3 regions of the Pseudomonas sp. S34 genome follow, and region 3 is predicted to be linked to each of the others. Evidence: predicted binding sites of a transcription regulator. Region 3 holds the regulator's gene; each other region holds the start of a gene.
The links. The regulator sigma-54, encoded in region 3, starts transcription at its own class of promoters, with help from an activator protein. The targets are predictions, from matches to a motif close to ANTGGCATNNANNTTGCTNT.
Positions count from the first base shown of each region.

Region 1: the regulator sigma-54 is predicted to act here: its motif matches at 1,236-1,255, upstream of flgB (flagellar basal body rod protein FlgB).
Region 2: the regulator sigma-54 is predicted to act here: its motif matches at 1,142-1,161, upstream of glnK (P-II family nitrogen regulator).

Region 1 covers NZ_CP019398.1:4,813,601-4,815,798, forward strand. Annotated here, with positions in the region: gene flgD (flagellar hook assembly protein FlgD) at 1-323, opposite strand, end outside; gene flgC (flagellar basal body rod protein FlgC) at 339-782, opposite strand; gene flgB (flagellar basal body rod protein FlgB) at 786-1,193, opposite strand; gene cheR (protein-glutamate O-methyltransferase CheR) at 1,560-2,198, opposite strand, start outside.
Region 2 covers NZ_CP019398.1:6,079,583-6,081,780, reverse strand. Annotated here, with positions in the region: gene PspS34_RS27390 (hypothetical protein) at 1-226, opposite strand, end outside; gene PspS34_RS27385 (accessory factor UbiK family protein) at 688-948, opposite strand; gene glnK (P-II family nitrogen regulator) at 1,370-1,708, shown strand; gene PspS34_RS27375 (ammonium transporter) at 1,744-2,198, shown strand, end outside.
Region 3 covers NZ_CP019398.1:943,770-945,967, reverse strand. Annotated here, with positions in the region: gene lptB (LPS export ABC transporter ATP-binding protein) at 1-31, shown strand, start outside; gene PspS34_RS04010 (RNA polymerase factor sigma-54) at 278-1,771, shown strand; gene raiA (ribosome-associated translation inhibitor RaiA) at 1,846-2,154, shown strand; gene ptsN (PTS IIA-like nitrogen regulatory protein PtsN) at 2,167-2,198, shown strand, end outside.

The DNA.
Region 1 (2,198 bases), 2.4 Mb from region 3:
ACCAACGACGAAGCCTGCAACGCCTGGGACGAGTTGTAGTTGCTGGCCAGACCGCTCACGGTGTCGTTGAGCGTGGTAATGCCTTCCAGGCTGCTGAACTGCGCCAACTGGGCCACGAAAGCGCCGTTGTCCTGCGGCTCCAGCGGGTTCTGGTTTTTCAGCTGGGTCACCAGCAACTGCAGGAATGCATCCTTGCCCAGAGCCTTGTTGCCCGTGGCGCTGCCGGTTGCCGATGCCAGGCCATCAGTCGTGGTGGTCTTGATCGAAGAGTTGGCCAGGATATCGTTGAGGCTCAAACCACTGGTGGAATCGGTAACACTCATCTGAGTCGCCCCTTATCACTGACCGAGGGTCAGGACCTTCTGCATCATGGTTTTGGCGGTGTTCATCATTTCGGCGTTGGTCTGGAAAGAACGGCTTGCGGAAATCATGTCGGCCATTTCCTCCACCACGTTGACGTTCGGGTAGTAGACGTAACCCTTGGCATCGGCCGCCGGATGGTTCGGCTCGTAGCGCGCGTCAAGATTGCTCTGGTCTTCGACTACACCCAGCACCTGAACACCCTGACCGGCGGCGTCCTGGCTCTGGAACAGCGAATCGCTGCCGCCGCTCTGCCCGCCCTGGAACATGGTGGCGAATACCGGGTGACGCGCACGGTAGGTCTGGTCGATGCTCGACGAGACCGTTTCGGCGTTGGCGATGTTCGAAGCGACGGTGTTCAAACGCGTGGTCTGCGCACTCATGCCGCTACCGGCAATGTTGAAAACACTGGATAGAGACATGGCTTATTCTCCGCGCAGGGCTGACACCAGCCCTTTGAATTTGCTGTTGAGCAGGGTGAAGCTGGCCTGGAAGCCGATCGCGTTTTCCGCGTAGTTCGACTGCTCCAGCTGGGCGTCCACGGTGTTCTGGTCAATCGACGGTTGCATCGGCGTGCGATACAGCAACGACTCGTCGCCATTGCCCAGGCCTTCAGCCTCGATATGACGGCTGTTGGTCATGTTCAAGGCGAAAGTGCCGCTTTTGGTTTTCTCGTTCTGCTCGGCGAGCACTTTCGAGAAGTCCAGGTCCCGAGCCTTGTAGTTCGGGGTATCGGCGTTGGCGATGTTGTTGGCCAGGACTTCGGCACGCTGGGCTCGGAAGCCCAGGGCTTGTTCGTGGATACCGAGCGCTTTATCGAAGCTGATGCTCATGTCGGGAAACCTTCGGGTGACCTGATTTTTCGTAGGATCAACTTAGCAAGCCCCATGCCAATTCAAAAAACCCCGGAAACCGGGGCCTTGCAGGCCATGGCAACACGGCAATGCCAGAAAAGCGGCAACGGTTTTCCGCCGGATGCCGCTTTTCTGCCGCTTCCAACATGCGCAAGGACACCATCTGCTCCTGTGGGAGCGGGCTTGCTCGCGAATGCGGAGTATCAGTCGACATAAACATTGACTGGCACACCGTATTCGCGAGCAAGCCCGCTCCCACACTGGATCGCGGAGTGTCAGCAAAAAACATCAGGCATAAAAAACGGGAGCCACTTGGACTCCCGTTTTTTTGATACTGCCAAAAAATCACTTCGCCTGGTAAATGATCCCCGGGCTGCACTGGACCATCTGGTAATGATCCGGCAAACCGTTCAGTGCTTCGGAAGCACCGAGGAACAGGTAACCGCCCGGCTTCAACGTGCTGTGGATGCGCAACAGGATGTCCTTCTTCACCTCGGCGGAGAAGTAGATCAACACATTGCGGCAAAACACGATGTCGAACTTGCCGAGGCTCGCGTAGCTGTCCAGCAGGTTGAAGGAACGGAATTCCACCCGGCTCTTGATCGGCGCCTTGATCGCCCAGCGCCCCGGCCCTTTCGGGTCGAAATAACGCTGCAGGCGCTCAGGCGACAGGCCGCGGCCGATGGCCAGGCTGTCGTACTCGCCGGTCTTGCAGTTGTTCAGCATGGTACCGGACAGGTCGGTGGCAACAATCTGTACGCCCATCCTCAACTGGCCCATGTTGACCCGCTCGAACTCGTCGATGGACATCGACAGCGAATACGGTTCCTGGCCCGACGAGCATGCTGCCGACCAGATGCGCAGGCGCTGACCGGGACTGGCCTTGATCGCTTCGGGCAGTACCTTGTTCTTCAAGACTTCAAACGGGTAGGTGTCACGAAACCACAGGGTTTCGTTGGTGGTCATGGCATCCACCACCTGCTC
Region 2 (2,198 bases), 1.1 Mb from region 3:
GGCTTTGTATGACGTACGTATCTGAGCCATTTGCAATCACGGACGCTTGTGGAGTAGGTGATGCGTTTGCTTTCGTTATAGCTTCGTTGTTTGTTATGGGGGTGTACGTAGCAGGCTGTGTTCCATGGTTCTTGAATGTGACTGTAACAGACGGCCCAGCGACCGCTGAACTTATGTGAAATGCAGTCAATGCGAAAGCGGCAATTAAAGACTTGGATGTTTTCATGGGTGTTGCTCCTTGTGGTGTTGCTAACAGTATTCCATTTAAAAAGTTGTGCTCATCACAAACTATTATCTAAGCCATGTAACATGGGCTTAAACTTTTTCGAGCGAATTGGCGAACCGAAGCCTGCGGAAATACTGGCAGGCCCGAAGGTCTTCCATGCACGGCCGTAATTCGAGAAAGGAATAAATCTCTGGTTCGAACGTGGTCACGGTGCGTCGGGTGCTGTTCGAGTCGCTAAACCCATTGCTGGCTAATCAGTTGGGAGTGAGCTTAGGAACCGGAGCTTTGCTGCGCAATCGGAAGGGGAGTGAGATCTTTGTAGGAAGTTGCCGGGATTCTTGCGGGCTTGAAGAGCGCAGGTTGCGGCAATTCCTACAGGTGAGTCTGAAGGTCGTGGCGACCATTTCGCGAGCAGGCTCGCTCCCACAGTGGATTGGGTTCCACAGTGAGCATTTGCGGTGTTATTCGGCTGGTGGGTTCAGTTTCGCTTCCAGCTCGGCGACTTTCGCTTCGAGGCTTTCGAGGCGGGCCCGTGTGCGCGCCAGCACGACCATCTGACTGTCGAATTCTTCGCGACTCACCAAGTCCAGTTTGCTGAAGCCGCTCTGCAGCAACATTTTGAACTGGCTTTCGATTTCAGCTTTCGGCAGTGGCGTGTCACCGCTGAAAAGGCGGGAGGCGGTGCCGGTGAGGGCGTCGAGGAAGTCTTTTGGCGCGAGCATGGGCAATGTCCTGGAAACAATGACGGGCAGTGTATCACGCAGTGTCTATAGTCATTTGCGCGGGCAAGGGATGCACGCTTTTCGCGCATTGGGACAGGCGGCGTTGCACCGTTGTTGTGCGTAACGTGCGGGGTCTTGTCGCGAAGTATCCACCATCCACCTGTAATGGCTTGAAAACAGTCGGTTTTGTGGAGATGGCAAGCTTTCTGCTTAGATGCTGGTGACCCATGCACTGATGCAGTCGCTGTGACGAATGCAGTGCGCCAAACGGAACGCGGGGGAGTGTTTCGTGAGGAGCGGTTAGCTGGCGTCGGACGGGCAGGTAAGGCCGACGATGCGTTACAAAGCCAGGCACTGCGCTTAGACTTGTGACGGGTTTGTTTTCCTGGGGCAAGTCCACCAAATTCGGGAGAGAGTTTTCATGAAGCTAGTCACTGCCATCATCAAGCCGTTCAAGCTGGACGACGTACGCGAGTCGCTGTCCGAGATCGGCGTGCAGGGCATTACCGTCACTGAAGTCAAAGGCTTTGGTCGGCAGAAGGGTCACACCGAGCTGTATCGCGGTGCGGAATACGTGGTCGATTTCCTACCCAAGGTGAAGATCGACGTCGCCATCGACGATAAGGATCTGGACCGGGTAATCGAGGCCATCACCAAGGCTGCCAACACCGGCAAGATCGGTGACGGCAAGATCTTCGTGGTCAATCTGGAACAGGCGATTCGCATCCGTACCGGCGAAACCGATACCGACGCGATCTAAGCCGCCACAAACCCAACGCCCCAGGAGAAAACAATATGACTCTGCGTAAATTCGCAGGGCTAGGAGCCCTGTTGTCCATCGTAATGCCCAGCCTTGCTCTGGCGGCAGACGAAGTGGCGGCCCCAGTCCTCAACTCCGGCGACACCGCCTGGATGTTGACCTCGACAGCTCTCGTGCTGTTCATGACCATTCCCGGCCTCGCGCTGTTCTACGGCGGCATGGTTCGGTCGAAAAACATTCTTTCCGTGATGATGCAGTGCTTCGCCATTACCGGTCTGATCAGCGTCCTGTGGGTCATTTATGGCTACAGCATCGCGTTCGACACCACGGGCATGGAGCAGGGCGTTGTCAACTTCAACTCGTTCTTCGGCGGCATGGGCAAGGCGTTCCTTGCGGGTGTCACGCCAGCGAGCCTCACCGGCCCGGCAGCGCTGTTCCCCGAGGCGGTGTTCATCACCTTCCAGATGACCTTCGCGATCATCACCCCGGC
Region 3 (2,198 bases):
AGTGTATCTGGGCCATGAGTTCCGCCTGTAAGCGCTGAGCCGTGCCCAGGCAGTTGCCCGGGCACCTGAGCAGCCACTCACCAGCGCCTCCGTGCCGACAAGCGTGGTCAGCCCTCGACAAGGGCAGCGCAGCAACACCGCTTTATAGTTTTTTATTGTTACAGCGCTCTAGGCAAACCCTTTAGTTTCAGGCATATAATTTGCTTAAGTTTGGCGCCCCGGCGCCCTGTAGTGGATGGCGCATGTGCGCCGGCGAATAAGGTGTTAAGCCCCTGCCATGAAACCATCGCTAGTCTTGAGAATGGGCCAGCAGCTGACGATGACACCGCAGCTGCAACAGGCCATCCGCCTGCTCCAATTGTCGACCCTGGACCTGCAACAGGAAATCCAGGAGGCCCTGGAGTCCAATCCGATGCTCGAACGCCAGGAAGAAGGCGACGACTTCGACAATTCCGACCCCCTGGCCGATAACGCCGAACAAAAGCCCAACACCGACATCCAGGAGCCCTCCTACCAGGAAAGCGCCCCGACGGTTGATAACCTCGATGAGGGTGACTGGAACGAGCGTATCCCCAACGAACTCCCCGTCGACACCGCGTGGGAAGACGTTTACCAGACCAGCGCCAGCAGCCTGCCCAGCAATGATGATGACGAGTGGGACTTCACCACCCGCACCTCGGCCGGCGAAAGCCTGCAGAGCCACTTGCTGTGGCAACTGAACCTGGCCCCGATGTCCGACACCGATCGCCTGATCGCCGTGACCCTGATCGACTGCATCAACAATCAGGGCTACCTGGACGAAACCCTCGAGGAAATCCTCGAAGCGTTCGACCCGGAACTGGACATCGAACTGGACGAAATCGAAGCCGTCCTGCACCGCATCCAGCAATTCGAGCCCGCCGGCATCGGCGCCCGCAACCTGGGCGAATGCCTGCTGCTGCAATTGCGCCAGCTGCCTGCCAAGACCCCTTGGCTGGCCGAGGCCAAGCGCCTGGTCACCGATTACATCGACCTGCTTGGCAGCCGCGACTACAGCCAGTTGATGCGTCGCATGAAGCTCAAGGAAGATGAGCTGCGCCAGGTCATCGAGCTGGTCCAGAGCCTCAACCCGCGCCCGGGCTCGCAGATCGAGTCCACCGAAGCCGAGTACGTCGTCCCTGACGTCATCGTACGCAAGGACAACGAGCGCTGGCTGGTGGAGCTCAATCAGGAGTCGGTGCCACGGCTGCGGGTCAATGCCCAGTACGCCGGTTTCGTGCGCCGCGCCGACACCAGCGCCGACAATACCTTCATGCGCAATCAGTTGCAGGAGGCCCGCTGGTTCATCAAGAGCCTGCAAAGCCGCAATGAAACCCTGATGAAGGTTGCCACCCAGATCGTCGAGCATCAGCGCGGCTTTCTGGAGTACGGCGACGAAGCCATGAAGCCGCTGGTCCTGCATGACATCGCCGAAGCGGTCGGCATGCATGAATCGACGATTTCACGGGTGACCACCCAGAAGTTCATGCACACCCCCCGGGGCATTTATGAACTGAAGTACTTTTTTTCCAGTCACGTAAGCACCTCCGAAGGCGGCGAATGCTCATCCACGGCGATCCGGGCGATCATCAAAAAACTGGTTGCAGCGGAAAATCAGAAAAAGCCGTTGAGTGACAGCAAGATCGCTGGTTTACTGGAGGCACAAGGCATTCAGGTGGCTCGCCGCACCGTCGCCAAGTACCGCGAATCCCTCGGGATCGCGCCTTCGAGCGAACGCAAGCGGTTGATGTAGGGCCACGCCACAGCGTTCCAGTGGTAGATCATCTGATCTACCGCTTTATGCACTGGCAACGAAGGAGAAGCTGTATGCAAGTCAACATCAGTGGACACCAACTGGAAGTGACCGAACCTCTTCGCACCTACATCGGCGAAAAACTCGAACGATTGGAGCGACATTTCGACAAGATCACTAATGTGCAGGTCACGATGACCGTCGAAAAACTGAAGCAGAAAATCGAAGCCACGCTGCATATTCCCGGGAATGAAGTGGTCGCCAACGCGGAACATACCGATATGTATGCCGCGATCGACGCACTCACCGACAAGCTGGATAAACAACTCAAAAAGCATAAGGAAAAGACCCAGAGCCTCCTCCAGGGCGCAACCGGTCGTTAACACTCCCAACCCATGATCCGACTTGAAAGTATCCTGACCCCCGG